4 regions of the Neobacillus sp. BP17 genome follow, and region 4 is predicted to be linked to each of the others. Evidence: riboswitches for the same ligand, from Rfam matches in the RefSeq annotation. Region 4 holds a riboswitch; each other region holds the start of a gene.

Region 1 (8,334 bases), 2.7 Mb from region 4:
CAGCGACTTTAATGCTGAAAGAAATGGCCACTTTTGCATCAGCCCGAATTTCAAATGAGTAACGTAGGAAAGGAGCGAGAAGATGACAAATGGAAAAGTGTTTCTTGTTGGTGCTGGACCGGGAGACCCTAAGCTTATCACGGTTTACGGGATGGAGTGTATCCAAGAGGCGGATGTGATTTTATATGACCGCTTAGTAAATGAGGAACTGTTGAAATATGCAAAGTCGGAGGCAGAGCTGATATTTTGCGGCAAACAGCCAGGAAGACATCAGATCATTCAAGATCAAATTCACGAGCTGTTAATTGAAAAAGCCAGTCAGGGCAAGACTGTTACCAGATTAAAAGGAGGCGACCCCTGCATTTTCGGCCGTGTCGGTGAAGAAGCGGAAATTCTCGCCGAACATGGGGTCCGCTATGAAATGGTGCCGGGGATTACAGCCGGTATTGCAGCGCCTGCTTATGCCGGAATTCCGGTGACCCACCGCGATTATGCCTCCTCTTTCGCGATTGTCACTGGCCACAGCCGAGCGGAAAAGGATGAGGATCAATTAAATTGGCCAGCCCTCGCTCAAGGAATCGATACGATTGCCTTTTATATGGGAATTGGGAATTTACCCTATATTGTTTCGAGATTAATCGAGAACGGAAAGAGTCCTGATACGAAAGCCGCTATTATCCAATGGGGGACGACGGCCAAGCAGAAAACGGTGACCGGAAGTTTAAAGGATATCGAAGTCCGGCTCCTTGAAGCCGGGATTACTCATCCGGCGATTGTTCTCGTGGGCGATGTGGTCGGCCTGCGCGAGAAATTACGCTGGTATCAAGAAGCAGAAGAAAAACAAATAGTTGGAAATGGGAGGGACTAAGATGTCGATTATAGCGGAAATCAAAAATCGAAGAGCGATCCGTGATTATGCGGCGCGAGAGGTCGAAGATGAAAAGATTCACAACTTATTAGAAGCTGCGACATGGGCACCGAATGACCGGATGCGGGAACCGTGGAGCTTCTATGTGATTAAAGGCGAAGCAAAAAAACGGTATGAGGCCTTGGCCAATGAGTATTTACAGGAACGCTTTCCAACCAAACCAAATTTAATTGAAAGCTCCTTGAAGGTACTGAAAATCACACCGGTTCATATTGTCGTTACAGCCGACATCGTTCCAGGAGATGAAGAGGCATCTGCTGATAATGAATATGCCGTATGCTGCGCAATCCATTCAATGTGGCTTGCCGCCAAAGAATTGGGATTAGGGCTGGTCTGGCGGACAAGGGGCGTCGGACTTGTTCGCGACCAACGAATGGTTGAGTTTATTGGATCACCAGAAAACAAGAAAATTATCGGAAATTTGTTTATCGGTTATCCTGATCCAGAAGTATTAAAAAAGGCGAAATTGCCGGTTCGGACATCCTTTGAAGAAAAAACAGTCTGGCTGTAACGAGGAGTGAAGCGAATGGAAGAGGTAACAGCAAGCAAAGCAAAGAGAGGTCTTACATTGGTTTACACCGGTGATGGAAAAGGGAAAACGACGGCAGCCTTAGGGCTCGCTGTCCGTGCCGCCGGCCGGGGAAAACGGGTGCTCATTATTCAATTTATTAAATCACCTGATCGAACGTATGGAGAAAAAATTACGTTCGAGAAATTGGGGATTGAAATCGTGCAGACAGGTGTCGGCTTTACGTGGACGAAAACACCGGAGGAACATCGGGAAGCCCTAAAAACAGCGTGGGCATTTACGAAAGAAAAGGTACAGTTTGGCGGTTACGATGTTGTCATTATAGATGAACTGAATAATGCACTCGCGATTGATAATTTTCCGATTGACGATGTCCTTCCGTTGACAGAAGTATTGGAGTTGATTCAGCAGCGCCCCAAGGGGATGCATCTGATCATCACCGGACGGTCAGCCAAAGAAGAGATCATCGAATGCGCGGATTTAGTAACCGAAATGAAACCCGTTAAGCACTATTATAATGAAGGAATTCCTGCCGTGAAGGGGATTGAGTTTTAATGGTCTACATTGAAGGCCTCGGAAGTCTAATTATATGAAACTAGGAAAAGGAAGCTGCAATGGAACATTTGGAGAATTGGTCCAAGGAATCATTGGTGATCGCCCTTATTTAATCACCCTGCCGATACCGAGTTTAAGAAGTGAGGCTAGGTTTATTCCAGATCCAATCACTTACGGGATAAGAGTGGCAGACTCAAAAGTGAAAGCTCAAAGAGCAGGGGAATGGTTACTCCAACTGTTTGGCGTAAAGGGCGGCGGGGTTCTCGAGATACGCTCTAATATCCCAGTTGGTAAAGGTTTGGCCAGCAGTTCAGCAGATATTGTTGCTGCATTAAGAGCAATTGCTGAAAGCTATAGTCTTCCGCTCACAAATGAAATAATCTCGATGATTGCCGCAAAAGTGGAACCTACCGATGGGGTAATGTATGAGGAAGTCGTGGTCTATGACTATATTCACGGTCAGCTGATTGAAAGCTTTGGGGCCTTACCACCATTCATCCTCGTTGGTATCGACATTGGGGGTATGATCAACACAATTGAATTTAATGAATTTCCGAAAGAGTACAGCCAGGATGATCAACAGCAATTTATTAAAGCGTATGATCTGGTAACAAAAGGGTTTAAGGAAAAAATTTTTACTTATATTGGGGAGGCAGCAACCCTCAGTGCACGGGTGAATCAAAAAATTTTGCCAAAACCTGTTTTTCCTCTATTAGATCAGCTGGCCCATCGCTATCAGGGCGGAATCGTTGTCGCCCACAGTGGAACGGTCGCGGGAATTTTACTAGATGGAAATCTTCCAAACGGTGATGAGGTGGTTTCACATTTATTTAGGGAAATGTCACTCGCTTTCAAAGGTGTTCCTATAAATTTATTTCATTATGAAAGCAGGGAAAAGATAATAATTTGAAAGACTTGCAAAGTTTGATTTCAATTGATTTTTTATGTTGCAACTGTTTATAAAAGGGAGGAATTATTTAAATGGAAACTGTATCACTGTTTTTACTTGTTTTTGTATTGGGGCTTCGGCATGGGTTGGATGCTGATCATCTTGCCTTTATTGATGGACAAACCCGTTATAATTGGAGAATGGGCAGTTCGTTTGCACCTTGGGTGGGGACATTATTTTCATTGGGTCACGGAGGAATGGTAGCATTAACAGCAGGTATTTTAGGAATGGTGATAGAGAATTTTTCATTCCCATCTTTTTTTGATAATTTTGCATCATGGGTGTCGATAATTTCTTTATTCCTTATTGGAACGTTAAATACGTATAATCTGTTACGCACTAGAAACAATCACGAAGAGTTTCAACTGAGCGGACTAAAGGGAAAGTTTATTCCAAAAATTGCGAAGGGGACTACAAATCCTTTTCTTATTATTTTAGTAGGTGCTTTGTTTGCCTTGGCTGCCGAGACAGTAAGTCAAACCGCCGTCTGGTCTTTGGCGGCAGGAAATGCAAGTCAATATACCCCTATATTTTTAGGGCTAGTTTTTATGTTTGGCATGATGATTACAGATACAATTGATTCGATGATTGTTTATAAAATGGTGAACCAGTCCAGCAAAATCGGTCAAGCTGCGTCAAGAATAATGGGTTGGGTGATTGTCGTTTTGGCATACGGGGTTTCCTTCTATCTGGCATTTACTTTCTTTAACCCTTGGGCAGAACTAGATTTCGAAATCGTGGGGGCCATTCTTTTCATTTTCTTACTCGCATCATTTATCTTTATAAGTGTTTACTCTAAGAAACAGAATTATGAAATAAATACTACTAATTAATTATAAAAGCTCTGACAATTTTATTGTGTCAGAGCTCTTTTATCTTGTAAGGAGCCGCAATGGCATAAGTCATCATCCAGATGAGTGGAGTTCGTTTACTGATCACACCCTTTTAGAGTCATAGTATCAGTATGTCCAAGCATTAGAGATTAATAGCGATTGATTTGAGTTTTTTGCACCAAGACCCATTTTTTTCTTCTGTTTTTATATTCGGTTTTCTTTTATACTTGAATGATCTTAACAATGAGGTAAACTGTATGGAACATACTAAAAACTTACTCTTACAAGTAATGATTATTTTGATCCCTGTCTTTTTTTATTCTATGTATTTAACCAATCATCATCAATTCATCGAAACGAAACGTCAAAAATTAATTTTCAGTTTCTTGGCAACGATTACATTATTATTGTGCATGTCCTTTCCGATCTATTCGGATGTAAACGAGCGAAATGACCTGCGGTTTGTAGCTCTTATGATAGGTATATTTTATGGAGGTGGATACGCAACAGGTATTGTTCTCACGATCATTTTATTGTTGTATCGTTGGTATTTCGGGGGGGCAGGTTTTTATTCAACGGCATACGAAGTCCTTTTCTTCTTACCCATGTTTTTTTTAGCATATCCACGTTTCATCCAACAGGATCGAGCAGGTCGAATGAAACTGGCTTGGATGATAACATCGGGGATGTCCTTGATCTTCATCCTCGTGGATTTTCAAGAGATGGATTTTTTTAACCACACACTTCAGGAAATTTTAGCGATATGTGTTGCCACCATAGTAACCGTCTTTTTGATTGAAACCCTAAGGGAAAATGCCCAGTTACACCTGGAAGCTCAACAGGCGGAAAAATATAAGATACTCGGAGAATTGGCCAGTTCCTTTGCTCATGAAGTTCGAAATCCCATGCAGACCAATCGAGGATTTCTCCAGTTACTTCTAGAATCGCCAATTTCAGATACGTATAAAAGGTATGTTCAAATTTGTATAGAAGAAGTGGATCGAACGAATGACGTCATTACTGAATATCTTTCGCTTGCCAAGCCAGAAGCGGATACGAAAGAGTCCGTCGATGTTTGCAAAAAAATACAAACAGTCGTCAAGATTCTCTACTCCTATGCTTTAGAACGAAAAGTAAGCATAGACGTCCGACTTCCGGAGCAAAAGTGTGCAATATTGGGTCATCCCCCAAAAATGAAACAAGCCTTCCTCAATATCATCAAAAATAGCATCGAAGCGATGCCTCAAGGTGGTGCGGTTTCCATTTGCGTGAAACAGGAGTCACAGCACGTGATGATCCAAATCCAAGATGAGGGAGTGGGGATGAATGAAGACGAAGTGAAACGTCTTGGACAACCATTTTATTCCCTGAAAGAAAAAGGAACCGGCATAGGACTCATGGTGAGCTATCGCATTATTGACTCGCTTCATGGAAAAATCACCGTCCAGAGCCAAAAAGGAAAAGGAACCACGTTTACCATTCGGTTCCCTCTCCATAATTGTAAAAATATAATCGCCATTAAAACTGACAAACTACATGGAGAGTATAAATTTAACGATTGATGAAAACGATAGCTATGATTGTAGTTGATGGATTTCGCAAGGTTAGAATTCGTTAATAAGTATTTCCTATTAAAATATTAGATATAAGAAATTAAAATTGGGGTTGCAGCGGCAACCCCTCTTTAGAGTGGAGTATAGGAAATAACGTGTGCTTTTTTGTTCTTGCTTTTGGCTAGAAATTAGTCATTTCTAATTTGTGGTTGTAATATTAAACAATTTGGGCTTTATAACTGGTTTAGCTGTTTACTGGAATTCGTGTTTGCCCCTCCAGCGATTGCGGTTTCTGTTGGCTCGGATATCGATTTCTTAATCCCAAGTATTAATGCCATTTATGCAACGGTCGGAATGTTTATTTTATTTATTTTGGTCAACCTCATCGGTGTAAAAGGTGCCGCTATCATTGAGTTAGTGGCAACGGTATTGGCACTAATCGGTCTCTCAATTTATTACGTGGCCGGTTTACCTCATGTTCAATCATCCAATATATTTAATGATATGGCTTTTAGTCATGGCTGGTCCGGTGTTTTAGCAGCGATTCCATTGTTTGGAGTGGAGCTGCCTTTGGCAGGTGTGATTCTGACGATTTTTGGTGTGGCGATTGTCTACTATTTCTTAGTAGGATCCAAGAAACTTCGTCCAATGTCGGAGGAGTTTGTTTCCATTGAGGATGTGACTTCTGAAGAAACAGGGACAGAGGAGCAAATAGGATAAGGTTCAATAGAAAAAGATGTTCCATTGGAATGGGGCATCTTTTTTGTATTAGTTGTAAGGATTGGATACAGGCCATTGCCAAATTGAAGTAGGTTCATATGTATACGGGAAAGGGAAGGCAGCTGTAAAGAAGCAAAATACATTAAATAAGTTGGCATTGACTGCCTTGACTGATATAATAGTAAAATAATAACTGAAATACGATGAAATGTGGGGGAACCGGTGTTGCCGGTTGAGATTTAGTCCGTGAGACTTATGACCCTTGGAACCTGATCTGGTTGATACCGGCGGAGGGAACATATTCTTAAACAATTAATTGTTTGCTGATATGCACTCAGGTTCTTTGCCTGAGTGCTTTATTTTGTTTAAGCAAGTTTTTGCCTTCTAACCAACACTAAGGTTTCGCTCTATTTCATTTGTTTCACTTTAGATTTTATTTTACATATGGAGGGATACAACATGAAGAAATGGCTAGTACTACTCCTTTCAGTCCTTCTAGTGACTGGATGCAGCAGCAAAAAAGAAACAGAAAACACAAAAGAAAAAAAACAGCCGCTTAAAAAGGTCTCGGTTGTACTGGATTGGACGCCAAATACCAATCATACTGGATTATATGTAGCAAAAGAAAAAGGATTCTTTAAAAAAGAAGGCTTGGATGTGGATATTATCATGCCGGGTGAGACTGGTGCTGACCAACTAGTCGCTTCTGGCAAGGCGCAGTTTGGTGTAGGTTACCAAGAAGCGATTACCCAGGCACGGATACAAGGGGTACCGCTCGTATCGATCGCTGCAGTGATTCAGCACAATACATCAGGATTCGCTTCACCAGCTGGCAAACAGATTCAATCTCCGAAGGATTTTGAAGGAAAAACATACGGTGGATGGGGATCGCCAGTCGAAAAATCTGTCATCACTTCTCTAATGAAAAAGGAAAACGCTGATGCCAATAAGGTGAAAATCGTGAACATGGGGGATACCGACTTTTTTACGGCTGTGAAACGAGACATCGATTTCGCTTGGATTTACTATGGGTGGACTGGTGTAGAAGCAGAGCTTCGTAATGAAAAAATTAATATGGTTTACTTAACAGATTACTCTGACAAACTGGACTACTATACACCTGTTTTAGAAACAAACGAAAAGATGATTGAAGAGAACCCAGAAACGGTTAAGGCATTCGTAAATGCCGCTGCCAAGGGGTATGAATTTGCCATTAAAAACCCTGATCAAGCTGCAGATATCCTGATTAAAGCAGCACCGGATTTAGATCCAAAGCTGGTAAAGAAGAGTCAAGAATGGTTGTCTCCGAAATATCAGGATGATGCAAAGGAATGGGGAATTCAAAAGCAAGAGATTTGGGAAAATTATGCCCAATGGATGTATGAGAATAAACTTCTAGATAAGAAATTAGATGCGAAAAAAGCATTTACAAATGAATTTTTACCAAAACAGTAGGGGGTAGAAAAATATGGCGAATTCATTAATCAGCATTCAAATCATCCCGAAAACAAAGGATGGAGAAGACGTCATTCCATACGTCGATGAAGCGATTAAAGTCATTGCTGAATCTGGTGTGAAATATGAGGTACACCCGTTAGAAACAACCATGGAAGGCGAACTCCACGAATTATTTACGGTGATTTCAAAAATGAATGAACGAATGATTGAAATGGGAAGCAAAAATGTCATTTCTCAAGTGAAAATCCTTTATCAGCCATCTGGCATTGCCATGGATGACTTAACGGAGAAATATCGATGATGAAGAAGAATCTTGGAAAAGGGTGGAGACCGATTTTGGTTCTCCTCCTTTTGTTTGTCATTTGGGAGATTGTTGTTAAAATAGCAGAAGTGCCGGAATGGCTTCTTCCGCCGCCATCAAAGATTTTCATTGAGGCCATTGCCGGTTGGCGTGATTTTTATCCTGATGTGTTTTCAACGGTTAAAATTTCACTATTTGGATTTGTCGTTGGAGCATTCATTGGACTGGCGGTCGCTATTTTATTCCATCTGGTGCCTGTTTTAAGGGATTCTTTCTATCCATTGTTGATTTTATCGCAAAATGTTCCCATTATCGTTCTGGCTCCACTGTTGGTCATTTGGTTTGGGTTTGGATTATTGCCCAAAATGATTGTCATCACGCTTGTTTGTTTCTTTCCGATTACAGTCGCTGCTTTGGATGGATTTAGCCAAACCCCTTCCGAGTTGAAGCATTATATGAAAATGGCAGGTGCAACCAAAACACAGCTTTTTTGGAAATTGGAGCTGCC
Region 2 (8,334 bases), 1.8 Mb from region 4:
TCCAATTTGGAGGAGAGTAGGACCTATCATATTGATTCCGACGATATTAATAATTGGCGGCGCACTAACTCTTGCCATTTCCTGCTCATAAATCACTTCTTCAATTAATGTTGCACCCCTGCCACCATACTCTATTGGCCAAGATACTCCTGACCAGCCGCCCTCGAATAACTTTTGCTGCCATTCCTTTAGAAATCTTTTTTGTTCTTCCGGGTCAACAGGCAGTGTTCGATTGCCTTCCAGCCAACCAGCTGGCAAATTATTCTCTAGCCAAATTCTTAAATCCTGTCGAAATGCTTCTTCTTTTGCCGTATATGAAAAATCCATGGTTCCACCTTCCTTTATATTGAGAATGACTATTTATCCATCAAATGCAGATTCCTTGCTCCCTTACTTTATTGATCAAAAATTCCATCTAGGAATGAATCATTTTGCCCTACGGCGAGTCCATGGCGGATAAAATCAATGACTTCATCAATTAATGCATCATCAATTTCTTTGTTTTCCCAATTGATCCACTTCGTTCCGACATATTCCAGTAACCCCATTAAAGACACCGCAAGTATTTCTGGAGTGTATTGCTTGATTTCCCCTTTATCCATGGCTTTTTGCAGGCCTCGAGAATATCTCTTAACTGTGTCATCAAAATACTTTTTGTGTAGTTCTTCATCCACAAATTCCGTTTGTTTATAAATTCGATAAAGGTAACGGTGCTCTTTCAGATACTGGAAAAATGCTTTAAACCCTTTTCTTTCTTTCTCAATTCGATTATTGACGCCTTTAGTTTCTTCTCGAATCGCTTCATATAATTGGAATTGCATTTCACCAACAAGTTCAGCGAAAATATCATATTTGGATTCAAAATAGTTATAGAAAGTCCCTAACGATACATTTGCTTCCTGTGTGATTTCTACGATGCCTTTTTCAAAATACCCATACTTCCCAAAGACAATTTCTGCTCCATCTAATAATTTTCTTCTTGTTTTCTCGCCTCGCTTTGTTTTTGGACTTAAATCACTTTTCATCTCCATCCTATTCACCTTCTTCCAAATTAAAACCTGAATCACTTTTCATATTCTCATTATAAGTACTGGTTTTCCATTTGTAAATAATTTTCTAAAATTTTAGAAAATTATTTGTGTCTCGGAAAATTGGGATCAGTCCCCCAAAATACAAGTGTTGTTACTGTTTAGTCAAGTGTATAATAAACAAAAAGGAGACTTGGACAAAACCCACCTCTGAAAATTCACTGCCAACAACTAAAGTATTTGAAGAATTAACACCCTAAAAATAGAGAAAGGTGAATATGAGCGTACTCACATTCACCTTTCTTACTATTTGAAGCTAGTTATGTCCCAGCCTCTACATGGCTGTCTTTTTAATACCCTCTTGTTGAGAGTGTTTTTTTCGAGTTTTTTGTTTAATAATATAATACGTTTACCTTATAACACTTCAAACATTTTTCATAATATTGATCGCCATCAAAACGATGATCACAATTTTGCTGAATCTCTTTTAAACGCCCCTCTAAAAAAGAAAGGCTAGTTTTCATTTGGGTAATTTCCTCTTTAATCTTTTGAACATTCATCCGTATAACCTCCCAAGAAAGTTACTGATATATGCTGCCTCCAGATTCCTTAAACTCTTTAGCTTTTTCCTTCATACCTGTTTCTATAGCTTCCTTCGTATCAAGTTTATTTTCTTTCGCATAATTACGAATATCTTGAGAGATTCTCATGCTACAAAATTTTGGTCCACACATTGAACAGAAATGAGCTGTTTTTGCACCTTCCGCAGGTAAAGTTTCATCATGATATTCTATCGCTCGTTCAGGATCTAAAGATAAATTAAACTGATCTCTCCAACGGAATTCAAAACGAGCTTTTGATAAGGCATCATCTCTTTTTTGTGCTCCTGGATGTCCTTTTGCCAAATCAGCAGCATGGGCGGCAATTTTATAAGTAATAACCCCTACACGAACATCCTCTCTATTCGGTAAACCTAAATGTTCTTTAGGCGTTACATAACAAAGCATGGCTGTCCCATACCAACCAATCATGGCAGCTCCAATAGCAGATGTAATGTGATCATAACCAGGAGCAATATCAGTTGTAAGAGGTCCAAGTGTGTAGAATGGCGCTTCCTGACACACTTCTAGTTGTTTATCCATATTTTCTTTAATTAGGTGCATCGGTACGTGCCCTGGTCCTTCAATCATCACCTGTACATCATGCTCCCAAGCAATTTTTGTTAGCTCTCCAAGAGTCTCTAATTCTGCAAACTGCGCTTCATCATTCGCATCTGCAATAGACCCAGGACGTAAACCATCCCCTAAAGAGAATGCAACATCATAAGATTTCATTATTTCGCAGATTTCTTCAAAGTGAGTATATAAAAAGCTTTCTTTATGGTGGTGTAAACACCATTGTGCCATGATTGAACCACCGCGGGATACAATACCTGTTAACCGTTTTGCCGTTAGTGGAACATATCGTAAAAGAACACCAGCGTGAATTGTGAAGTAATCAACACCTTGCTCCGCTTGTTCAATCAAGGTATCACGGTAAACCTCCCATGTAAGATCTTCAGCAACACCATTTACTTTTTCAAGTGCTTGATAAATGGGGACGGTGCCGACAGGAACAGCTGAGTTTCGAATAATCCATTCTCTTGTTTTATGAATGTTTTTACCTGTTGATAGGTCCATAATATTATCAGCACCCCAGCGTGTCGCCCATGTCATTTTTTCAACCTCTTGTTCGATGGATGATGAAACAGCAGAGTTACCGATATTCGCGTTAATTTTAACATGAAAATTACGTCCTATTATCATAGGTTCTGACTCTGGATGATTGATATTAGAAGGAATAATCGCTCGACCCTTTGCAACTTCATCACGCACAAATTCAGGTTTCATATTTTCCCTTATTGCGATGAATTCCATTTCAGGAGTAATAATTCCCTTTTTTGCATAGTGAAGCTGTGTAACATTTTTTCCTTTTTTTGCACGTAATGGTTTGCGCTTCAAACCCGGAAACACGTTATGATTGGCACGAGGATCTTTTTCATCCTTATACCCATTATCTACAGGCTTAATTTCTCGACCTTCATATTCTTCAACATCTGCTCGTTCATGGATCCATGTGCTTCGAATGGCAGGAAGGCCTTTTGAAATATCAACAGAATAATTCTGATCCGTATAAGGACCGCTTGTATCATACACGCGAATAGGAAGGTTTTCCTCTTCACCAAACGTTCCCGTAGTAGGGCTTAACTCAATTTCACGCATTGGTACTTTAATGTCGGATCTCGAGCCTGTTACATATACTTTTTTACTTCCTGGAAAACTAGACATGATGGAAATATTTTGTTCGTTTAATGCAGTCGTTGACATAATAAATCTCTCCTTTTTTTTTTGAATATAAAGGACGAGATACAGAACATAACAAGTAAATAAGCGTATAAAAGTACATCAAAAAGCCGGGACCATAAATGGTTGGACCCGGCTAAAATGTATGCAGAAGTATAGTTGCATTGAAGATTGTCTATTCTAACTTCCCCACGCTGGTATGATCCAGATCAGGTCCCAAGAGTCAAGAAACTTCAGCGTGTTTCTTTCTCAGCCCAACTTATTGGACACCCCTAGTTATTTATATTCAATTAAGCTACATTATATATGAGTATCGGTTAAAATGAAATACATAATATTAATTATAGTAATATAGTCGTGTTTCGATATTATGTTTAGGATGAACCATAATTTACCTGTAAAATACTAATCAAAAAGAGATGTACCAAGGCGAACAATCCAGGATGGGTTTTCTTCTATTTTGTCTTCTTCCTTTAAACCCTTAAGTATGGCAACCCATTTGCCTCCTTTTTGACCAGTTTCTACCTTTTGTTTCTGAATCTTTCCTTTTTTTTGTACATATACATAGGTGGATTTTCCAAAGCCCATGATGCTCGTTTCAGGAACTGCTAGCAACTGCTTTGACTGCACTACTACGTCTAGCATGGTATTGTAGCCAGGATATAGGCCCTTTTGTGAATCTAGACTTGCTTTAAAGGAATAGTATGGATTAGTTTCTTGTTGTATATCTTTATTCTTATTTGCATTTGTTTTATATGTAGGATAATCACTAACCTCCGAAATTTTTCCTTTCCATTTCTTATTGGCTACTACATTAGAAGTTACTGTAATAGATTGGCCTGATGTAATTTTTGCTTTTTCGGCTTCTGTTAGCTTTCCTTCAATTTGAAACGGATCATTTGAAGCGATTTGCATGATTGCTAGTTGCTGATTTTCTTTTGCTCGAAAACCTTGACCTACATTTTGGTTCAGGTTTGATATTACACCAGCAGTGTTGCTGATGACAGTTAATGTTTCGAGCTCAGATTTTAGCTTTTCAGCCTGCAACGTATATTTTTCTACATTTAGATCTGCTGCACGGAGCTCAGCTTTTACTTTATTTAGTTCAGCTTGAATTGACTGGATCGTGATAGCTTTAGTATCTATGTTAGCTGTATCAACTGCATCAGTGGTATTGGTTGTATCAGTTGTATCTGTTGTATCAGTTGTATCTGTTGTAGTGGTTGTAGAGGTTGACTCAGCTTCTCGTATATCCTGCTCTAATGAAGTGATTTGCTCTTTCATCTGAGTAACACTTGTTTCTGCTAGGTTTTTATTTACTTCTGCTTGTCCTAGCTCAGCCGCGACTGTTGATCCTTCATAAGAAAAGAGCTTTTGTCCTTTTGTAACAGTTTCCCCTTCTTTCACAAAAATTTCCTGTATAGATCCTTTTGTTACATTTAAATAAATCGTTTCAGCATGACTTTGTACAACACGACCTGACACTGTTTTTGTTTTAGTAAATATTTTTTCTGTTGGTTTTATTAACACTAACGGCTTAGATTTACTTTTTTTAACTTCTATAACAGCTATGCTTAACATAACAGAAATGAATAAAAGAACAAGGACCCCAAGTAAAATCCATTTCTTCTGACGCGAGGTACGTACTTGTTCATTTTCTACACCAATTCCTTTTGCTGTTTCCATAACCCTACCCCTTACGTAATAGATATATAGCGAATATTGCAATAAAGTGTTGAACCCAACTACTAATATCTATTGTCCATTTTTTTAAAGAAAGGTTCAAGGAGTAATTTACTTTTTTTGTCCCGTGAACTTCTCTTGTAATTAATGTACTTGCGATATAATTTAGGTTCTTGTCAGTAATTCCCCCACTAGGCAGAATAATAAAATGGTTTCGTCAATCACTGGAAGATCGTAATAGTTTTTTTACTAGTTTAGTCCATAATATAATTTGATTTTTTCTTAAAGGATAAATCGTATTAAAAAGAGGCCTCCTAAAAAGAAGGCCCACTCACACCTATTAATATAATAAATACTTCTCACGAACCCCGTTAAATTCATCTAAACCCGCCTGCCATGCAGCTTTTATTTCTTCAATAGATTTGCCAGCTTCAATATCAGCACGGATCGAACCATTACCGACAAGGTTATCAAAGAAGGAGATTCCTGCTGCATTCGGTGCTCTAAATTGGAAATCGTTTGGATACATATCATGGATTGTTTTTACGATATACAATCCTGTTTCAAACGGCTTATAGGCATTTCGGTCTGTGACATGAATTTGAATTCCATGGCTTAAAACATTCGCATGCTTCGAGAAGGTCGGTATAAATGAAGCCGCTCGGAATGTGACACCAGGTAATTTGTAAGAGTTTAACTTGGCAGCCAAATTGTCGCTATTAATGAACGGTGCTCCAATCAATTCAAATGGCTTTGTTGTTCCTCTTCCCTCGGAAACATTGGTTCCTTCAATGAGGGCAGCCCCTGGGTAGACAACCGCAGTTTCCAGGGTTGGCATGTTTGGCGATGGAAGGATCCATTCTAATGGTGTCTCATCGTAATATATGTTTCGTTTCCAACCCTCCATTTCCACTACCGTTAAATCGGCTCCAATACCAAATTCGCTATTGAAAAGCTTGGCTAATTCCCCGACGGTCATCCCGTGGCGAACAGGAATCGGATATTCACCGATGAACGAAGAGTACTTATCCTCGAGCACAGGTCCTTCGACTTTTGTCCCGCTGATTGGATTCGGACGGTCAAGAACGATAATTGGAATATTGTTCTCTTTTGCTGCTTCCATCGCTAGTGCCATGGTGTAAATATAGGTGTAATAACGTGTCCCCACATCTTGGATATCAAATAACAATACATCGACATTGCTTAGCATTTCAGGTGTTGGCTTTTTTGTCTTCCCATAAAGGCTGTAAACTGGAAGTCCTGTTTTTTCATCCGTATATTGTTCAACATATTGACCAGCTTGTGCACTTCCACGGACACCATGCTCAGGACCATAAAGAGCAGTTAAATTTACATTGTTGTTATTGTATAGTAAATCTACGATACTAGTAACGCTTTGATCAACCGCCGTCGGATTGGTGATTAAGCCGACGCGCTTATCCTTTATCAAATCAATCTTATCCTGCAACAAAACCTCAACGCCCAAACGGAATTTTTCATTCTTCTTCTCTTTTGCGTTCTTTGCAACAGCTGCTGAAACGGTCGAAAGTAGTAGAACGAGAGCCAATAAACCTATAAGCCCCTTTTTCAAAAGTACCCCTCCTCTTTTGATCTATCAAAGTTTAAGGATAAAGCCCTACCCCTATTTGAAGCAGTCACAACTAAATTCCCCTCTATCTCTCCCCTACTTAGTATCCTAACCCGTGACCAAATCCATATAAAACACTGCCATCATGGTTGTAAATCGTAACTGGCAGCTTTCCTGTCGGATTATTTTTACCAAAAATTGTACTTGCTGTTGCTTCAAAGCTCGTTGGTCTAAAGCCAAATTGAACAAGATAGGCATCTACATTCGTATAGGACATAACGTCATATGGATTTCTAGCCCCAACAGCAATGACAGGTACACCAGTCTCGATGAGTTGTCTTATCATCACCATTTGACTAGCGTCGTTGGCTCTGCCTCCAACACTTGAGGTGTAGGTTCCAGCAATGATGTATTTTGCATCCTTCACTTGTGCTAATTGAGTAGCATCAAGTGATTCTGAAGCATTGATATAAATTGCGCCAGGATGGTATTTTTGGACCTCAGCTGCAAGGAGATTCATAGAGAAAGTCGCCCCACCAACCACAACAATCTTATCTTCAGGAGAAACATTAAGTGGAAGTATATCATTATTTTTTACAAGCGTAATTGATTTTTCTGCTGCTTCTTTTTCAACTGCTTTATGTTCAGGTGAACCTACTACTTGAATAGCCTTCGCAACCTTTTCATCAAGACTCCTTTCCATTTCCGCCTTAACAATGCTTCTATTTAATTTCAGGGTTAATATCCGCTCTACTGACTGCTCAAGTCTATCTTCTGAGATATCGCCAGCGTTGACTGAATCATAAAGTCCATTTGCCACTGCTTGGATTCCCACTGGCATTAATAGGACATCTGCACCTGCTTTTACAGCACGGATAGCTGCATCAACGGATCCAAAATGATCGGCAATCGCACCCATATTCATCGCATCAGTTACGATAACACCTTTAAAGCCCATTTCTTCGCGCATTAGACCCGTTAATATCTTGTGGGAAAGAGTACCTGGTACAGAGACTTCTGTTCCGTCCTTTTTTGAAATTGCTTTTGTATCATCAATTTTTGGGAACGTTACGTGTGCTGACATAATCGCATCAATACCAGCATCCATTGCCTGCTGGAAAGGATATAATTCTACTTTCTTCAATCGATCAAGATCATGTGGTACCGATGGAAGTCCTACATGTGAATCAACCGCAGTATCTCCATGACCTGGAAAATGCTTAGCAGTGGCCGCAGTGCCCGTTTCATGAAGTCCTTTAATATAAGCATTTCCCAACTTTGAAACTAACTCAGGGTCTTCACCAAAAGAACGAACACCGATAACAGGATTATCAGGATTATTGTTTACATCCAACACTGGTCCAAAATTCATGTTAATCCCAAGTGCGTTTAGCTCTTCACCTATTGTCCTGCCGACTTTTTCAGCTAGCTCTTCAGATTTAGTCGCACCCAATGCCATATTGCCTGGCATATCGGTACCAGTTTGCAGACGTGTAACGATTCCACCTTCCTGGTCAATGGAAATCAACAGTCCATACTTTTCCGCTGCTTCTTGATAAGCATCCACCAGTTTGGTCGTCTGTTCAGCTGTCACCGTATTTTCACGGAATAAAATCACACCACCAAGATGATAATCCTTTACAAGCTTTGCAATTTCGTCGTTCATTACCGTGACATTTTTGCCATTCCAATT
Region 3 (8,334 bases), 2.9 Mb from region 4:
AAGACCGTCTTTTGTAATTCCCCCCACAGTCCTAATAACCATTTGTGCATCTTTCGTTTTGTCATCGAATCAAGAGCACCAAAGGGTTCGTCTAATAATAGAAGTTCCTTTCCCGTCATCAGCGTTCTTAAAAAAGCAACACGCTGCTTCATTCCCCCTGATAGCTCAGATGGATAGGAACTTTCATATTCTGCTAAACCAAACCGCGCTAACCACTCTTTTATTTCTGGCAATCTCGCTTGTTTACGCTCCTTTGTAACCTCAAGTGGTAATAACACGTTCTCTAAAACGGTTTTCCATGGTAACAACAAATCCTTTTGCGGCATGTACCCAACTCTGCCTAATCTTTTACCGGTCTTTTGACCATTAAACAGAATGTCCCCCTGATTTGGCTCCAGTAAACCAGTTACCAGTTTGAAAAGAGTGCTTTTACCTGATCCGCTGGTACCAATAACGGAAACAAATTCTCCTCGCCTCACATCAAGGGTAAGTCCTTGAAAAATGGGCTTTTCTTTTTCAAAAGAATAAGAGAGGCCATGAATGGATAACATCGTCGAGTTAGACAGGCCACTCGCCTCCCTGATAAACCATATCCCAGAACATATATTCAAACCGAGATGTTGTCAGGAAATGTTCTTCTAAGATGGCTAACTCCCGCTCTGGTTTTCCCTCTGCCAACCGATCTAATACATCAATAAGCCAAGTTGCTAATGAACCAAACTCATCAGAAGAGTACATTTTCACCCAATCTCCATAGAGGTGATGATCGATAGCATCAGGATAGTTACTTGCTAGCACTTTGCTAATCTCCCAATAGCTCCACATACACGGCAAGAGAGCAGATACTAGTTCTGCTAGTGATCCAGTTTGAGCAACATTGAGCATATATCTGGTATAGGCTAAGTTGATTGGCGTTGGAGTGGTTTCCTCCAGCTGTTGAGCGGTAATCCCAAACCTCTCTGCATACTGCCGGTGCAAATCCATCTCTCCATGCAAGGTCTCATCCAATAGTTTCGCAAATGCCGCCATCGTCTCCACGTCTGTTGCTTTAACAGCCCCCAAAGCAAATAGCTTCGAATAATCGATTAAATACACATAATCCTGTTTCATATAGCGAATAAATGATTCAACCGGCAACTCCCCTGTGCCCATCCCGACAACAAATGGATGTTGATGGGTTTTGCCCCAAATTTCACTTACTTTTTCAAAAAGTCTTTGGGTAAATTTCATTCCCCTACTGCTCCTTTCTCGTGTTGCACCACTCAGCGATGAAAACGGCTAACACTTTTGTAAAAGCTAATAATTGGCTAACTTCAACTTTCTCATTCACGGCATGTGCCTCTTCTAATTTACCCGGTCCAAAAATGGCGGTTGGAATACCGGCACGTCCCAGCCAACCTGCATCTGTAACCGTGGTGGACATCCCAACCTCTGGCTTTGCCGATAATAATTTTTCAAAGGAGTTCGCTAATAGCTTCGTTCCTGGATGTTCAGTATCTATTTCTAATGAAGGGAAAATTTCGCCTCTGTCGACAATCATCGATTTTCCACCCCACACAAATTGCGGCGGATTGTCACGAAGCCAGGGGTCTGCAGCTGCAACTGCTCCAATATGCTCTTCGATTTCTTTAATGACCTCTTCAAAGTCTTCATCTGGGTAAAAATGAACAGTAACCCAAAGCGCACAGCGATCAGCCACAAATGCTGCATGGCGTCCACCTTCAATCACCGCGGGATTAATCGTATTGGTACCAGGAGGAAAGCCTTCATAGCTTTTGGTAATTGCCCAGTGACGTTCTAACTCTTGAAGTCCAGCAATTATCTTCATCATTTTCTCAATCGCGCTTGCCCCTTGAACGCCGCCACCAGCATGGATCATCTTCCTTCTGATTCCATCATGGTAGGTCTCGTTGCTTTGAATGGTAATCCATCCCGTAATTACGCCGCCCTGCCCTTGAATATGTAAATCACTGGTATCTACCACAACCGCATAGTCAGCGGTATAACCTCTTTCCATGCATGCCAGGGTACCTGCCTCCCCAACCTCTTCGCCAATAACAGATTGAAATTGAAGATTGCCTTGAAGTGAAATTCCCAGTTCTTTTAAAAGTTTAATCGCAATCAGTGATGCTGCAAGTCCGCCCTTCATATCAGCGACACCACGTCCATATATATGGCCATCTTTGCAGTATGCTGAAAATGGAGACTCCTTCCACGCTGTAGAATCCCCCACTTCAGCGACGTCCACGTGACCATTTACAATTAAACTATTAAATTGATCAGGGGATTCCCCTAGTAAAACACCTACGACATTAGGATCTCTCGGATAGACATCCCACTTATCAGTGTGAAATCCCAGATCTTCTAAATATCCTTTTATAAAATCCTGCACCTCATTCGTATTCCGCGCAGGAGGACTTTCCGTTGGGAAAGCAATGAGTGTCGACAACAATTCAATTAATTCCGCTTCTCTCGCTTCTACTTCTTGTGAGATTTTACCAAGCAGATCCTCTTTCATTTGTTCACGCCCTTATAGTTAATTCCTGATGGTTGTGTCATTTTCATTAACAATCAATACTTTCTTTCTTAAAAAAACAGTTAAAATAAGGAACCCTAGCAGCGCCCCTGCAAACGAGCTGAAAATAAATAAGGGAATAAATCCAAATAATGTTGCCTTTTGACCAAGGAAAAGAGTAGCTATAGGGTAAGAAAGCATGGCACCAAGGATTCCTGTCCCTATTACTTCACCAATAAAAGCTAGATATAGTTTTCTAGTTTTCCAGAATAATAGTGAGGCGAGCAAGGCTCCTACCATACTCCCCGGAAAGGCAAAAAGCGATCCTGTTCCCAACAAATTTCTAAGCAATGAAACACCAAAGGCCTGAGCGACAGCATAATAAGGTCCTAACAACACCGCTGATATGACATTCATAAAATGTTGAATAGGAAAGACCTTTGTAAAACCGATTGGAATATAGAATAGGTTACTTGTAAGTGTTCCAATCGCAATCATCATGGCCGTCAACGTCAATTTGCGAGTCTTATTCACGGATTAGACCACCCCTTTAAACATCACACTATTTCTTAATGCTTTCGCAGCTTCCAAAGGGGATTCTGCCTGACTTATAGCCGTAATTACAGAAACTCCATCTGCCCCCGCATCAATCACGGACCGAGCATTTTGGATTGTAATCCCGCCGATGCCAACAATCGGCATTTCACAACCCTCATTTCTTAGCTTTTCAATCAGTGTCGTCCCTCGTGATGGCTTGGCATCCGCTTTTGTCCTTGTCGGAAACACAGGGCCAATTCCAAAATAATCTGCTCCTTCTTGGATCGCTGCCATGGCTTCTTCTGTCGTATGGACGGATACCCCAAGAATTTTGTTCGCACCGATTTTCTCTCGTACCATTTTTACCGATTCATCTTCTTGCCCGATATGAACACCATCTGCATCAATCTCCACAGCCAAGTCGATATCATCATTCACAATGAAAGGAATTTGATGGTTTCTGCAAAGAGTTTGGAGTTCTTTTGCCAGTGCATATTTTTCAGAACCAGTTCGTGCACTTTCCCCTTTTTCACGAAATTGAAAAAGCGTAATCCCACCTGATATTGCCTCCTTTAATACTTCAGCGGGTTCTTTCAAACAGTTGTTGCTGCCCATTATAAAATAAACACGTAACGCCTCTCTCAAATCAATCATGTCACGGGTAGCTCCTTTACAAGGTTTCTTTTTCCATACGCCCAATGGTTCGTAGGTCCATGTCCTTGACCAATCTCCAATTGATCTTCAATCGCAGCTTGAATAAAATCTTTCGCTGTCAAAACGGCTTCATAAACAGTCGCACCCTTAGCAAGTTCTGCGGTAATTACTGCCGAAAAAGTACAACCTGTACCATGTGTGTTCTTTGTATCAATTCGAGGACTTGTAAAGGTGTAATATTCCTTCCCATCAAACAATAAATCAGTCGACTCGGATTGGTTTTCATCGTGACCGCCTTTAATCACAACGTGTTTCACACCTAAATCATGGAGTCTTCTAGCGGCCTCCTGTTTATCCTCTAAGGTCAGAATAGTCATCCCCGTTAGGACTTCTGCCTCCGGGATATTCGGTGTAATTACTTTGGAAACTGGCAACAAGCTTTTTTTCATGGCAGAAATAGCTTCCATTTGCAGCAGTGATGCGCCACCTTTGGCAATCATAACTGGATCAACCACTACATTCTCCCAACCAAAAATCTTGATTTGAGCGGCAACCGCCTCGATGATTTCAGCATTGAAAAGCATTCCTGTTTTCACGGCATCGGCACCAATATCCGAGCCGATAGCTTCGATTTGCTTGACCACTGCCTCTCTCGACATTGGATAAACTCCGTGAACTCCTAATGTATTTTGGGCTGTTACTGCTGTTAACGCCGACATTCCAAATACATCTAATTCCTGAAATGTCTTTATGTCGGCTTGTATTCCTGCCCCGCCGCCACTATCTGAACCTGCAATTGTTAATGCTTTTTTCATTTAAATTACCCCACTTAATTAACTTTTTTGAAAGAACTATAAAGATTGATATCCTCATTTGAAACAAGTGATAATTGGTTTAAGAATTCGATTTGGAAACTTCCTGTTCCCTTTTCAGCTGTTTTCGCAGCTGCCTTTTCAGCGGCAACCTCATAGGATGTTAAAGCTCCCACGGAAGCTATAAGCAGGTCCTTCTCCACTCCTGCAAACGCCCCAATCACTGAGGTTAACAAGCACCCCATACCGGTCACTTTTGTCATGATTGGGTGGCCGTTGTTAACAAGATAGCTAGTCTCGCCATCTGAAACGACATCCACTTTTCCTGTGATGATGACCACACAATTCCAAGTTTCTGCTGCTTTGATCGCAAGGCTCACGATATCCTCATTCGCTGATGACCCCGCATCAACACCTTTAATTTCCCACTTTTCACCCAGGACATTTGCAATTTCAGCCGCGTTTCCCCGAATCGCTGAAACATTGACTTCCCTCATGATTCGTTGCGCAGTTTCGGTTCGGTACGTGGTAGCCCCAGCACCAACCGGATCAAAGATGACCGGTACATTGGATTCATTGGCTGCTTTTCCGGCAATAATCATCGAATCCACCGTTTGTGGGTTTAAGGTACCAATATTCAAAACCAGTGCACTAGCAATCTTAGCCATTTCCGCCACTTCTTCAGCAGCATACGCCATCACAGGCGAAGCGCCTAAAGCGAGCAGCCCATTCGCGGTAAAATTCGTTACCACGACATTAGTGATATTATGTACAAGCGGGTTTACCTCTCTTACTTTTTCCAACGTTTCATATAAATTAATTTTTTCCATTGTAATCTCTCCATTTCTTTTTATAAAATAGGCTGTGTTTGGCACTCTGTTGATTGGAGTGCCTGGAACGGAAATCAACTGACAAGTTAAACACAACCAAAAAATAAAAAAACCAGGTCCATTAATGGACCTGGTTAGTAAGTCAGAGAAAAAACATTCACTTGGCTACTTTCCTACGCTGGTATTACCCAGATCAGGTCCAAAGGGTTAAAAACATAGCGTTTTCTCTCAGCCTGATAACAGGGCACCCCTAGTAGATCGATTAGTTTATTAAATTAAGTACATAATAACGCTATGAAACTAGAATGTAAAGAAAATAGTTACATACGATTGGTAGTTTACATAATATAATTATTTTTTGCATTTTTATAATCAGGTTAACATAATATTGTTACTGTTTACTGTTATATGGGAACGTAACAATAAAAGCAGTCCCTTTCCCTTTTTGAGAATGAATTTCTAACTGTCCTGCTAATTTTTCCAAGCTTCGCTGTACTAAAAATAAACCAATTCCTCGATTTTCTCCCTTAGTTGAAAATCCTTTCACACATAAGCTATTTATAATTTCCTCATCGATACCTTGTCCTGTATCATGAACCTCCAACACAAGGATATTTTCATAATAATCAAACCTTACCGTTACTTTTTTAAGCGGCTGGTCCGCGACCGCATCCAGTGCATTATCAATTAAATTTCCAAGAATCGTGACCACTTCATGTGTTGTTTCCTGCCTGTGCGGTTCTGGTAACAATCCTTCTCCATCAATGATCATTTCACAGCCTTTTTCCCTTGCAAAGCTAAGTTTTCCTAAAATAAACCCTGCTAATACAGGATCTTTAAAACGACTGACGACAAATTCTACCTCAGACTGCTGGTGATTCACAATTTTGGTAATGTACGTCGAAACCATTTGATAGTCCTTCATATGGACCAAACCTGAAATTACATGCAGTTTGTTCATGAATTCATGTGATTGGGTTCTAAGTGCCTCTGCATATAACTTGACTCCGGTCAATTGTTCTGCTAACTCCTTGATTTCAGTTTTTTCTCGAAAGGTGGCAATTGCTCCAACAATCTTTCCCTTCACGATTACTGGGACACGGTTGGTTAGAATGGTAATATGATTGATTTCCTGCTCTTGATCTAATTGTGCTTCCCCAGTCCCTAGGACGGTGGAAAGTTTGGTATTTGGCATGTATTCGTCCACTCTTTTCCCTAAAAAAGGACCTTCAATACCGGCCATATGGAGGAGCCTAACCCCTTCATTATTAACGAGGGTGGTTATCCCATCTTGATCAACCGCCAGCGTCCCTTCCTTGGTTGATTCCAGCATCGCACTTCGTTCTTCCAACAGTTTGGCTATTTCACTAGGCTCCATGCCAAACAGAATCGATTTAATTTTTCTTGCCAAAAACAGAGCTCCTAGGATGCCAACTAAAACACCCACACCGACCCCAATCAAAATGATTCTTCTACTCTGTTCGATGGCCAGATTTACTTTTTCTAACGAGATCCCAACGGCAACGGCCCCTATTTGTTTATTTTTCTCATCAAATACAGGGACGAACGAGCGTAATGATAATCCTAATGTTCCTTCGGCAGTCGAAATATGCTCTCTCCCTTTTAATACCGGGCCTTCATCTCCACCGACAAAATGCTGGCCTAATAGATTCCGATTAGGATGTGATTTTCTTATTCCATTCATGTCCATGACGACGATGAATTCAACATGGGTGGACCGTTTGATATCATTCGCATATGTTTGGATGTCCTTCTCAGCTTTTTTATTCTGTAACCCATTTATCACAAGGGACGATTGGGCAACAATCCGCGCAATATCCGTGGCTTTCTCAGCTTGCCCTTTCTTTGTTTCTTGTGAAATTCTGTTAGTGATTAATATCTCGGTAACAAACAATGCCATCACAACTACAATGCAAACTAGCAGGGTAATCGTCGTCTGTAAACGGAGTTTTGGTTTTCCAATCCTGATGTTCCAGTCCAACATGCTCCCTCCCATTTCACAAACATCGTATTTTATATTTACACTCCATATCGGTTGACTGGTCTTCCCACACCCCCGTAATGGATATGTATCTTTACTTTTCCTTCTTTTTCTAAATAATCAAGATATCTTCGTGCTGTTACCCGAGCCATACCAATGCCTTCAGCTACCTCCTCAGCAGAGACGGGTTCCTTCTCTTGCGAAAGAAAGTCGGTAATTTTTGTTAAAGTGTTCATATTTAATCCCTTTGGCAGGTTGTCTCTTTCACATTCTTCTTTTTGATCAATGAATAAGATGTGATCCAGTTCCTCTTGTGAAAGGGCCTTCTTTTCCGCTAATTTCATACGATAAGTTTTATAGTTATCTAGTGATTTTTTTATGCGCTCAAAGGTAAATGGTTTCATTATATAATCGAACGCACCTTGTTGAAGAACTCCATGGATGGTTTCCATATCGCTGGCCGCTGTTATGGCAATTACATCAATGGAGTAGAGCTCTGAACGAAGTTCTCTTAGCATCTCCAATCCACCCATATATGGCATATAAATATCGATAATGGCAAGGTTGGGCCGGAGCTCTTTGATTAATCTCAGACCCTCAATACCGTTTGCAGCAACGCCGATTATCGAAAATCCCTCCACCCGATCAATAAATTGGCGGTGTACTTCCCGAACCATCGGGTCATCTTCTATTAATATTACCTTTAACGGAAACATCCCCTGCTCCCCCTTAAAGAACTCTCATTTATATTCTTATCATGGCCTATTTTATCAAAATAGTAAATTAATCGATGATATTTTTTCGTTGTTTTATTATGTAATTTTTATAACAAAAGGAACAATAAGACCAATATGACCAAAATCTTACGATTATCTGAATTTTCATTTATTCTGTCAATAGGTAGACTGAAAGCGTTAACAGTTCTAATTAAACAAAGGGGTGTACGGGAAAATGAGAATTAATTTTAAGAATTTGACCGTCCAA
Region 4 (8,334 bases):
GCCAAAAGCCACTTCGTCAAAAACCGTATCGGTAATGAATTGATGTTCTGGATTTTGGAAAACAAAGCCTGCCTGCTCAAATAATTCTCGGTCTGTCCATTTTTTTAGTTCCTCACCTTGAAAGTAAATTCTCCCTTTTTGAATCGGCTCCAACCGGATCAGACTTTTTAAAAAGGTGCTTTTCCCACTCCCATTTTCTCCGACAATGGAAATCCATTCCCCTCTATGGATTTTCACCTCTATATCACTGATGACGGTCTTCTTCCCATAGCCAATTTCAACATGTTCGGTGCGGAGTAAACAATCGCCTTGTACGAGCGGTTTCGTTTTTACTCCATTTTTAAGTTTGATAGATAGAGGGTGCGAGGGATCTTGAACGATCTCCTCCCATTTATGAGGAAACAACTTAGGACGCCAAATCCCCGCATCTTTCATTTGTTGATTAAATTGGAGCAGCATCTCTTTTGGTTCCCCATCCCCAATAATCTTTCCATGCTCATCAAGGATAATGACTCGGTCCATCCATTCGATGCAGCCGTCAAGGACATGTTCGACAAAGACCATCGTATGGTTGGTTTTTTCGGCTAAATGTCTCAATAAACCAAAGATCTCATTCCGGCCAGCAGGGTCGAGTTGAGCGGTTGGTTCATCAAAGAAGAGGACGTCTGGTTCTAATGCAAGCAAACACGCTAACGCCAATCGTTGTTTCATCCCGCCTGACAGCTTTTCAATCGGTGTTTTCTTATCTACCATCAGCCCTACTTTTTCCATCAAATCCGAGATCATTTGATCCATTTCGTTACGAGGAATCGAACGGTTTTCCAGACTAAAGGCAATTTCTTCATCGACACGCAGCATGCAAAACTGGGAATCAGGATCTTGAAACATCACTCCAGCAGATTTCCGGATGCATACTTCACCGCTGACCTCTGCGTCCAAATGCTCAGGGATAATCCCAGCAAGAGCAGAAATCAATGTAGATTTTCCACTCCCACTAGGTCCAAGGATTAATACCTTCTCCCCTTGATGGATGGACAAGGTAATATGATTGAATATTTTTTCAGAGCGGTTATAAAAACGAATCGAAAGATCCTTACAACCCAGAAACATTGACATTGTCCTTTTTTCTTTTTTCCTTCATCAACTCATATTGCTCTAACACCCCTGTTTTTGCGAGTGAATCGACAACGACCTTCGCTAATCCACCACCAAGAATCATACCGCTGATGACATGAATTCCTAGTGTCATCAAAAAGACTTCCAGTGTGTAATAACCGAAACCGTTGGCGATTAAGTTATAAATCATACTGCCAATCGCTGCAAAAGCACCTGATAGCATTAAAGTAAAGAGGTTATACCGTTTATATCCGAATAGGGCGAAGGCAATTTCTGAACCAATCCCTTGAAAAACACCTACTAACAGGGCCGACAGACCAAAATGACTTCCTGTTAATAACTCGACGGCAGCCGCTGCTACCTCTGCAATAAATGCCGCTCCCGGTTTTCTGATAATATACGCGACGATTGGACTGGCAATCACCCAAATGCCAAACATAAAACCCGCGCCCACCGGCCCGACAATGGCTGAAATCGGAATCCACAGCGTCGACCATCCTAAATAAATCACTCCACAGGCCACCGCTAGAATCACAGCAAGAACAACTTCTTTCATCTTCCACGTCTTCATTTCACGACCTCCATTTTCACAGGCCATTCTTCTAGTTTATAAGCCATATCCCAGAACATATATTCCAACTGACAACTGATGAGGAAATGTTCCTTCATTTTTTCCTTTTCTTTCTCCGTTGCGGTCTTAGCCCACTCATCGATCCGGGCACAGAATTTTGTCGTAATCGAATCGGTCCGGTTTCCATAAAAATGAATCCAATCATAAAAAGGATGGGAGCGATCTGGATTCACTTCCGTTAATAATCTTTTCCCAATTTCCCAATACGTCCATGGACATGGCAGCAATACCGCTAAAATTTCCCCTAATGTTCCTTCATGCGCAACCGTAAGCATATGACGCGTGTAATGAAGGGCTGAGGGGGCTAACGGATATCCCTGTAATATCTCGTAGGGAACACCAGCTACTTGACAAAAGTTATTATGTGGATGGATTTCACTGTTTAATATAAATGAAATCTGCTGATTAAACATATCCATTTCTTCACGATTCTCACACTTAGAAACTGCGATTCCATAGATGCGAATAAAGGAATTCAAATATTCAAAGTCCTGTTTCACATAATGAACCAATTGTTCTTTTTGTAACTCCCCATCAGCGATCCCCCTGACAAAAGGATGTTCAAAAATTGCCTCAAAAATCGGATTAGCTTCTCTTCTTAGTTCTGCTGAAAAACTCATATATTTCTCCCCCTTATTTGTTTTATGGGAAGACACTAAATGGAACGGCTAACGGTTCGAACACGAAAAAACCGCTCCAAAAATGGAGCGGCAGAATAATAGTATTTATCCATACACAGACTCCACTTTCCTACGCTAGTATGAACTAGATCAGGTTCAAAGGGTCCAAGATTATTCTTGTCTCAGCCGCCAAACGGCTCCCCTAGTGGTCTTCCTATAAATTTAATATTCACTCTACACCCGCTGGTTAATGTTGTCAATCAGTTAACAGCTAAAGGATAAAAATAGACCAAACGTCCTATAGAACAAGGAGACGCCTTCTCCTTTTCCCCCACTATACTTGCTTAACCACAGCCTTATGTTCTAATCGACGAACTAATTTATAGAACCCTAATAAGATGAGGAGGAGAAAAGGATTGATCATGATGGAGTGATACAAGCTCCACCAACCATAATGGAAATAACCCCAAGGCTCTGGTAATAAGGTTAAAACCTCATAGATCACAATTCCTACATTCCAAGCTAAAAAAAAGGACAATTGTTTCCATAATGGTCTTTTTAAAGGATAGACATTTAAAAAGATAAGATTCACAGGTGGGACTAAACATAAATACACAAGCAAGGCCTGCCAATCCACACCCTTAGTGAAGTACCAGTACCCCTGGTATTTCAAACTGATAAATACATCAAACATCAGTTGGAATAAGGTTGTAAATAACCAAATCTGCAGCATCTCACTTCTGGTTAAACGTTTTTTTACTTTGATTGCAATGAGATTAAATAAGATCACTGCTATAATAATCCCGACCATTTAGTTAACTCCTTAGGCATCAATATATATAAAATTTCCATTTTTAGTAAAAAACATACCTCTCCACCACTCTAACTTCCAATTATTTACCAGTAAATGTCGTAAGTCTCGTAAAACATGTCATAAGCGTCCGGAAATATGTTATAAGGTTCAAAAAATAGGTCATAAGTCTCTGAAAATAGGTCATAAGTATCTAAAAATAGGTTCTAAGCGCAGGAATAGATGTTATCTTGGTAACTAACCAAAATATTCCCTCTACCCTCTATTACCATTTAAAAAGAATAAGAACTTTTTTCTTCCTACCCCCAAAATCTCCACTTTACTATCTAAGTCTTTGAATATGGTCATTTTCTGTCGAAAAATCTGGCCCGCTATCTGCTGGACATTATGTAAAATATAAATCTATTAATATAGAACAACACTACACCTAGAGGAGGAATCTATGTGAATCGAATGTTTAGGTGGCTGGTTAGGTCACTATTTGCTCCTGTCACCGGAAATGCCGGAGCGGTGGCAAGCACACTTGGTTTTTTCTTAGGGTTTTTGCCTTTAGATAATATAAGAATACCGCTATTAGTAGTTCTTTCACTTTTGTTACGTCTAAATATCATCGCCTTATTCCTGGGAACGTTGATACCTATTTTCATTCCAAAAATGAATCATCTACCCATCCTGGATTTAAGTAGATTAGAAGATACCTGGTTCATTTCAACCTTAAAATCGAAAATACAACTTTCACAATCGATTGCCCCTGCAATCCTAGGCGGCCTGATTGGTCTTGTTTGCTATTTTTTCTTCCATTGGTTTTACAATTTAGGGTTGAAAAAGAGAGAGCGGAATCAAGACCATGTTTTTCTTGATCCTGCCAAAAGACGCTGGTCGATTATCAAACGAATGGGTGCAGGCTTTGCCGCTTTAATGATTTTAGTGTCGACGATTTTTATCGAAAGCCTGAATAACAACCCAGAGTTTCCAGCACTGCAACTCGATAACAGCGCAGCAAAGAGCGGGATTGAACCAATTAATATAAGTTTTAGTGAAGAACAACTCGCTGCTCAGGTTCAAAAAACAACGCCTTCCCTTGCTAGTCAAAAAGAAATCGGGGAAGTGAATCAAAAACAAGAAGTTTATGGTTTTTACGTCGATTGGGACAAAAACAGCCGCACTTCTTTTAAAAAGAATATTGATTCGATTACCACATTAGTACCGGGATGGCTGCAACTTACACATGGCCTTACCCTAGAAACCCGCACAGACAAGTCGATTGTTGATCAGGCCAAAGCACATAAGATAAAGGTTCTCCCCTTAGTAAATAATTTCACTAATAATAAATGGGATGGCGAAGTACTGCACCGTTTATTTACCACTCCTGGTGCGGAAGATCTATTTATAAATAAGATGCTGGACTATGTGAGAACAAATGACTTTGACGGAATCAATATCGACTTTGAAGACATTCAGCCCAATGATAAAAATCACTTCACGCGATTTATCGGCAAAGTTAATAATGCCTTTCATCAACATGGTCTTATGGTTACACTAGATGTTCCGCCGGACAATGATAGTTTTAACTACGCTGCTCTATCAGCAAATGTGGATCGAATGATTGTCATGTTATATGACCAGCACCATTCGATGAGTAAACCTGGACCTGTGGCACCAAAGGATTGGGTTGAAGAGAATTTAAACCAGCTCCAAATTCCATCGGAAAAATTGATTGTGAGTTTGGGCAGCTTCGGATACGACTGGGAGGAAAACTCCGGTCAGCCCGCCAAAACAGTTGCCTTCGGCGATATCATGGATTTAGGAATAGGAACCAACCTTCAAATCCAGTGGAATAAACAAACAAGCAACCCCTATTTACGCTACAAATTAAACGGGAAAAATCATACCGTTTGGTTTTTAGATGGGGCTACTTTTTATAATCAGATGAAATTATCAATCGATCATGGTTCAAAAGGTATCGCGGTTTGGCGCCTCGGTTCTGAAGATCCTTCCATCTGGAATTATCTGAATAAACCAAAGGAAATAAACGATCCAACCAATGCCCTTAAAGCCTTGGTCAGCCCTAATCCTGTTCACTTTACAGGTGCGGGTGAAGTTTTAAAAATTGCTTCTCAAACAGAACAGGGGAACAGAACAATTCACTTGGATGCACAAGGGATGATTCAAACCGAATCGTATGTTAAATTGCCGCAACCAATTGTTGTAGAACGGTATGGAAAACCGAAAAGTAAGGAAATCGTCCTTTCCTTTGATGACGGTCCAGATCCAACCTATACTCCACAAATATTAGACATTTTGAAAAGGGACCATATCAAAGCCACCTTTTTTATCCTTGGTGAGAACGCGATGCAGCATCCACAATTGGTGAAAAAGATGTATGAAGAGGGCCATGAAATTGGCAACCATACCTTTACCCATCCGAATATTGCATCGATCACACCGGAACAAACAAAAAGGGAACTCAATGCTAATCAGCGGTTGTATCAAGAAATTACAGGCCATTCGATGACCCTTTTCCGTCCTCCATATGCTGCCGATGCGGAACCAAACACGAAGAGTGAACTGGAGCCGATCTTGCGGGCACAGGAGATGGGATATACAACGGTCGGTGAATTAATCGATTCGGATGATTGGCAAGGACTTTCTAGTAAGGAGATTCTCCAGCAGGTATTGAGTCAGCTGCAAGATGGAAATGTGATATTGATGCACGATGCCGGCGGTGACCGCTCCAACACGGTAAAAGCCTTGCCGATGATCATTAAAGAGCTCAAACAGCGCGGCTACACCTTTTCTACCATTGGGGATCTGATTGGAAAAAGTGATCGTCAAATTATGCCTGAAGCTAATCAGGACAACCCTTATTTAGTCTATGACAAGGCAGTATTCAAAGTCCTCCAAGGCTGGAACTTAGGATTAAGCTTTCTCTTCTACTCAGCGATCGTGATCGGAATCCTGCGACTAGTTGTCTTCGTTTTCCTTTCAAGAAAGCAGGTCAAAAGGTATAAGGAAACGGAGATTGACCCTGACTTTACCCCGTATGTTAGTGTCGTGATTGCTGCCTATAACGAGGAAAAAGTCATTTGCAAAACCGTCGATTCGATTTTAGCGAGCGATTATCCTGCTTTTGAAATCCTGGTTATCGACGACGGTTCAAAGGATGATACGGCGGCTGTTGTGGAAGAGACTTATGGAGACCATCCACTCGTCCGATTAATTAAAAAGACCAATGGCGGGAAATCCTCCGCTGTCAATCTTGGCTTTAAAGAAGCAAATGGGGAAATCGCCGTGGCACTTGACGCGGATACACTCATCGCTAAAAATGCGATTTCCTTGCTTGTGAACCACTTTAAAAATGAAAATGTCGCAGCCGTGTCAGGGAATGTAAAGGTCGGCAATAAAGGGAACCTCCTGACAAACTGGCAGCATATCGAATATGTGACCGGCTTTAACCTCGAGAGAAGGGCCTTCGCCGCCCTCAATTGCATTACCGTTGTACCTGGTGCCATCGGCGCCTGGAGAAAGACGGCGGTAGAGGAAGCAGGATATTTTCAAGAGGATACCCTCGCCGAGGATACGGATATCACGCTCACTCTGTTACGCCAGGGGAAAACGATTGAATTCGAAGAAAAAGCGTATGCCTATACAGAAGTGCCTGAAGATCTTAAAAGTCTGGCCAAACAGCGTTACCGTTGGGTGTATGGAACCTTACAATGCTTATGGAAGCATCGCGGGGCTTTATTCAATAAAAAACATCACTCATTAGGTTTTGTCGCGCTTCCAAACATGTGGCTGTTTCAGTATATCTATCAAACCATTTCGCCGATTGCCGATTTATTGTTCATTATCGCTCTTTTTAACCCGCATCCGGAAAAAGCGGCGATTGGATTTATCCTATTTTACTTGCTGGATTTCTGTACCTCTCTCTATGCGTTTCGATTGGAAAAAGAAAGTCCAAAGCCGCTCGCTTCATTGTTTCTACAACGAATCTTGTACAAACAGCTGATGACGTATGTGGTGGTAAAATCCATCTTCTCAGCCATCAAGGGAGTAACCGTTGGTTGGGGCAAACTAAAACGCAAAGGCAATGTAACGCAGGAAACTTCAATTGTGAAGGTTCACGAAAATATGTAAATTCGTTTAGGTCCTTCCCATTTTGGGAAGGACCTCAGATTGTAGACAAAAGGCATTCGATGAGCTTAATCGATTGCCTTTTTATGTTTTTTTTGCTCGTAAGAGCAAAATTTTGACCATTCCTATACCTTTATCTAGGCCATTTCTGGACTTTTCCATGTCCAGTTGGCCATCTTTTTCAAATTCATGGCAGCAAAAGTAAGCATCGCTTGCATGGACAATTTTTTTAGGCCTCTTAAGGTTGTCCAACGCATACCATGCTTTTCTTTAGCATCCGCAAAGACACGTTCAATTGTTTCTTTACGTTTTGCGTAAATGCTTTTGTTCTCTTGTGTATGACGAAGATGATCGGCTTCTTCTATGTAATGTTCCCACACATGCCGCTCAATCAATTTTTTATGATCTTTACTTTGCGTGCATTCGGAAAGTAATGGGCAACTTTTACAATTAAGAGGATTTGAAAAGTATTGACGCTTTCCATTCTTCGTCGTCGTTGCATATCTCAGAATTTGTCCTTCCGGACAAATATAACAATCGTAGTATTCATCATAAACATACTCATGTTTTTTCATATAACCATCCTTTGTACGTGGACGTGTATATGGTAAAGCAGGAGTCATATCATTTTCAAATACGAATTGAGCAATAGCAGGTGTTTTGTATCCAGCATCAGCAGCAACAGCTTCAGGTTTCCCGTGTTTTTCGATGATTTTCTCAAGTAGTGGCTCGAATATGACGCTATCATGGATATTCCCTGGAGTTACAATTGTGCCAAGGACAAAACCATTTCGATCTGAAGCCGCATGAAATGAGTATGCGAATTGTTTAGTTCGCTCGTCCTTTACGTAATAACCACTTTCTGGGTCAGTAGTACTTTCTTTAATTTCTTTTAATTCCTCTTTATCGAATTTATCTGGAGAAAATGGATTTTTTCCGTGATCTTCGCGGTCTTTATTAATCTCGTCTTGTAAACGTGCTTCATAAGCTTTCGATTCTTTTCGGACAACTTTCTTCTCGAA

The links. Region 4 has a riboswitch for thiamine pyrophosphate ahead of tenA (thiaminase II). Riboswitches for the same ligand answer to the same signal wherever they lie in the genome.
Region 1: it holds a riboswitch for thiamine pyrophosphate, as region 4 does, so the genes downstream of both, AC4QJR_RS12560 (ABC transporter substrate-binding protein) here and tenA (thiaminase II) in region 4, are expected to answer to the same signal.
Region 2: it holds a riboswitch for thiamine pyrophosphate, as region 4 does, so the genes downstream of both, thiC (phosphomethylpyrimidine synthase ThiC) here and tenA (thiaminase II) in region 4, are expected to answer to the same signal.
Region 3: it holds a riboswitch for thiamine pyrophosphate, as region 4 does, so the genes downstream of both, thiM (hydroxyethylthiazole kinase) here and tenA (thiaminase II) in region 4, are expected to answer to the same signal.

Annotation. Positions count from the first base shown of each region.
Region 1 is NZ_CM184198.1:2,583,174-2,591,507, forward strand. Features, by position in the region: gene cobT (nicotinate-nucleotide--dimethylbenzimidazole phosphoribosyltransferase) at 1-62, shown strand, start outside; gene cobA (uroporphyrinogen-III C-methyltransferase) at 83-868, shown strand; gene AC4QJR_RS12530 (nitroreductase family protein) at 870-1,439, shown strand; gene cobO (cob(I)yrinic acid a,c-diamide adenosyltransferase) at 1,455-2,012, shown strand; gene AC4QJR_RS12540 (GHMP family kinase ATP-binding protein) at 2,047-2,922, shown strand; gene AC4QJR_RS12545 (HoxN/HupN/NixA family nickel/cobalt transporter) at 2,994-3,794, shown strand; gene AC4QJR_RS12550 (ATP-binding protein) at 4,052-5,356, shown strand; gene AC4QJR_RS12555 (hypothetical protein) at 5,612-6,067, shown strand; TPP riboswitch at 6,270-6,380, shown strand; gene AC4QJR_RS12560 (ABC transporter substrate-binding protein) at 6,527-7,522, shown strand; gene AC4QJR_RS12565 (thiamine-binding protein) at 7,536-7,826, shown strand; gene AC4QJR_RS12570 (ABC transporter permease) at 7,826-8,334, shown strand, end outside.
Region 2 is NZ_CM184198.1:3,461,168-3,469,501, forward strand. Features, by position in the region: gene AC4QJR_RS16680 (acyl-CoA dehydrogenase family protein) at 1-327, opposite strand, end outside; gene AC4QJR_RS16685 (TetR/AcrR family transcriptional regulator) at 396-1,031, opposite strand; gene AC4QJR_RS16690 (serine protease) at 1,421-1,588, opposite strand; gene thiC (phosphomethylpyrimidine synthase ThiC) at 1,610-3,394, opposite strand; TPP riboswitch at 3,540-3,654, opposite strand; gene AC4QJR_RS16700 (efflux RND transporter periplasmic adaptor subunit) at 3,776-5,056, opposite strand; gene AC4QJR_RS16705 (exo-beta-N-acetylmuramidase NamZ family protein) at 5,394-6,644, opposite strand; gene nagZ (beta-N-acetylhexosaminidase) at 6,742-8,334, opposite strand, start outside.
Region 3 is NZ_CM184198.1:2,399,623-2,407,956, reverse strand. Features, by position in the region: gene AC4QJR_RS11575 (ABC transporter ATP-binding protein) at 1-551, opposite strand, end outside; gene tenA (thiaminase II) at 559-1,230, opposite strand; gene AC4QJR_RS11565 (acetylornithine deacetylase) at 1,235-2,518, opposite strand; gene thiW (energy coupling factor transporter S component ThiW) at 2,537-3,049, opposite strand; gene thiE (thiamine phosphate synthase) at 3,053-3,706, opposite strand; gene thiD (bifunctional hydroxymethylpyrimidine kinase/phosphomethylpyrimidine kinase) at 3,703-4,521, opposite strand; gene thiM (hydroxyethylthiazole kinase) at 4,536-5,348, opposite strand; TPP riboswitch at 5,502-5,610, opposite strand; gene dcuS (DcuS/MalK family sensor histidine kinase) at 5,740-7,353, opposite strand; gene AC4QJR_RS11535 (response regulator) at 7,389-8,066, opposite strand; gene AC4QJR_RS11530 (dicarboxylate/amino acid:cation symporter) at 8,302-8,334, shown strand, end outside.
Region 4 is NZ_CM184198.1:5,276,055-5,284,388, forward strand. Features, by position in the region: gene AC4QJR_RS25725 (ABC transporter ATP-binding protein) at 1-1,116, opposite strand, end outside; gene AC4QJR_RS25730 (ECF transporter S component) at 1,094-1,687, opposite strand; gene tenA (thiaminase II) at 1,684-2,367, opposite strand; TPP riboswitch at 2,478-2,581, opposite strand; gene AC4QJR_RS25740 (hypothetical protein) at 2,702-3,178, opposite strand; gene AC4QJR_RS25745 (polysaccharide deacetylase family protein) at 3,623-7,315, shown strand; gene AC4QJR_RS25750 (IS1182 family transposase) at 7,450-8,334, opposite strand, start outside.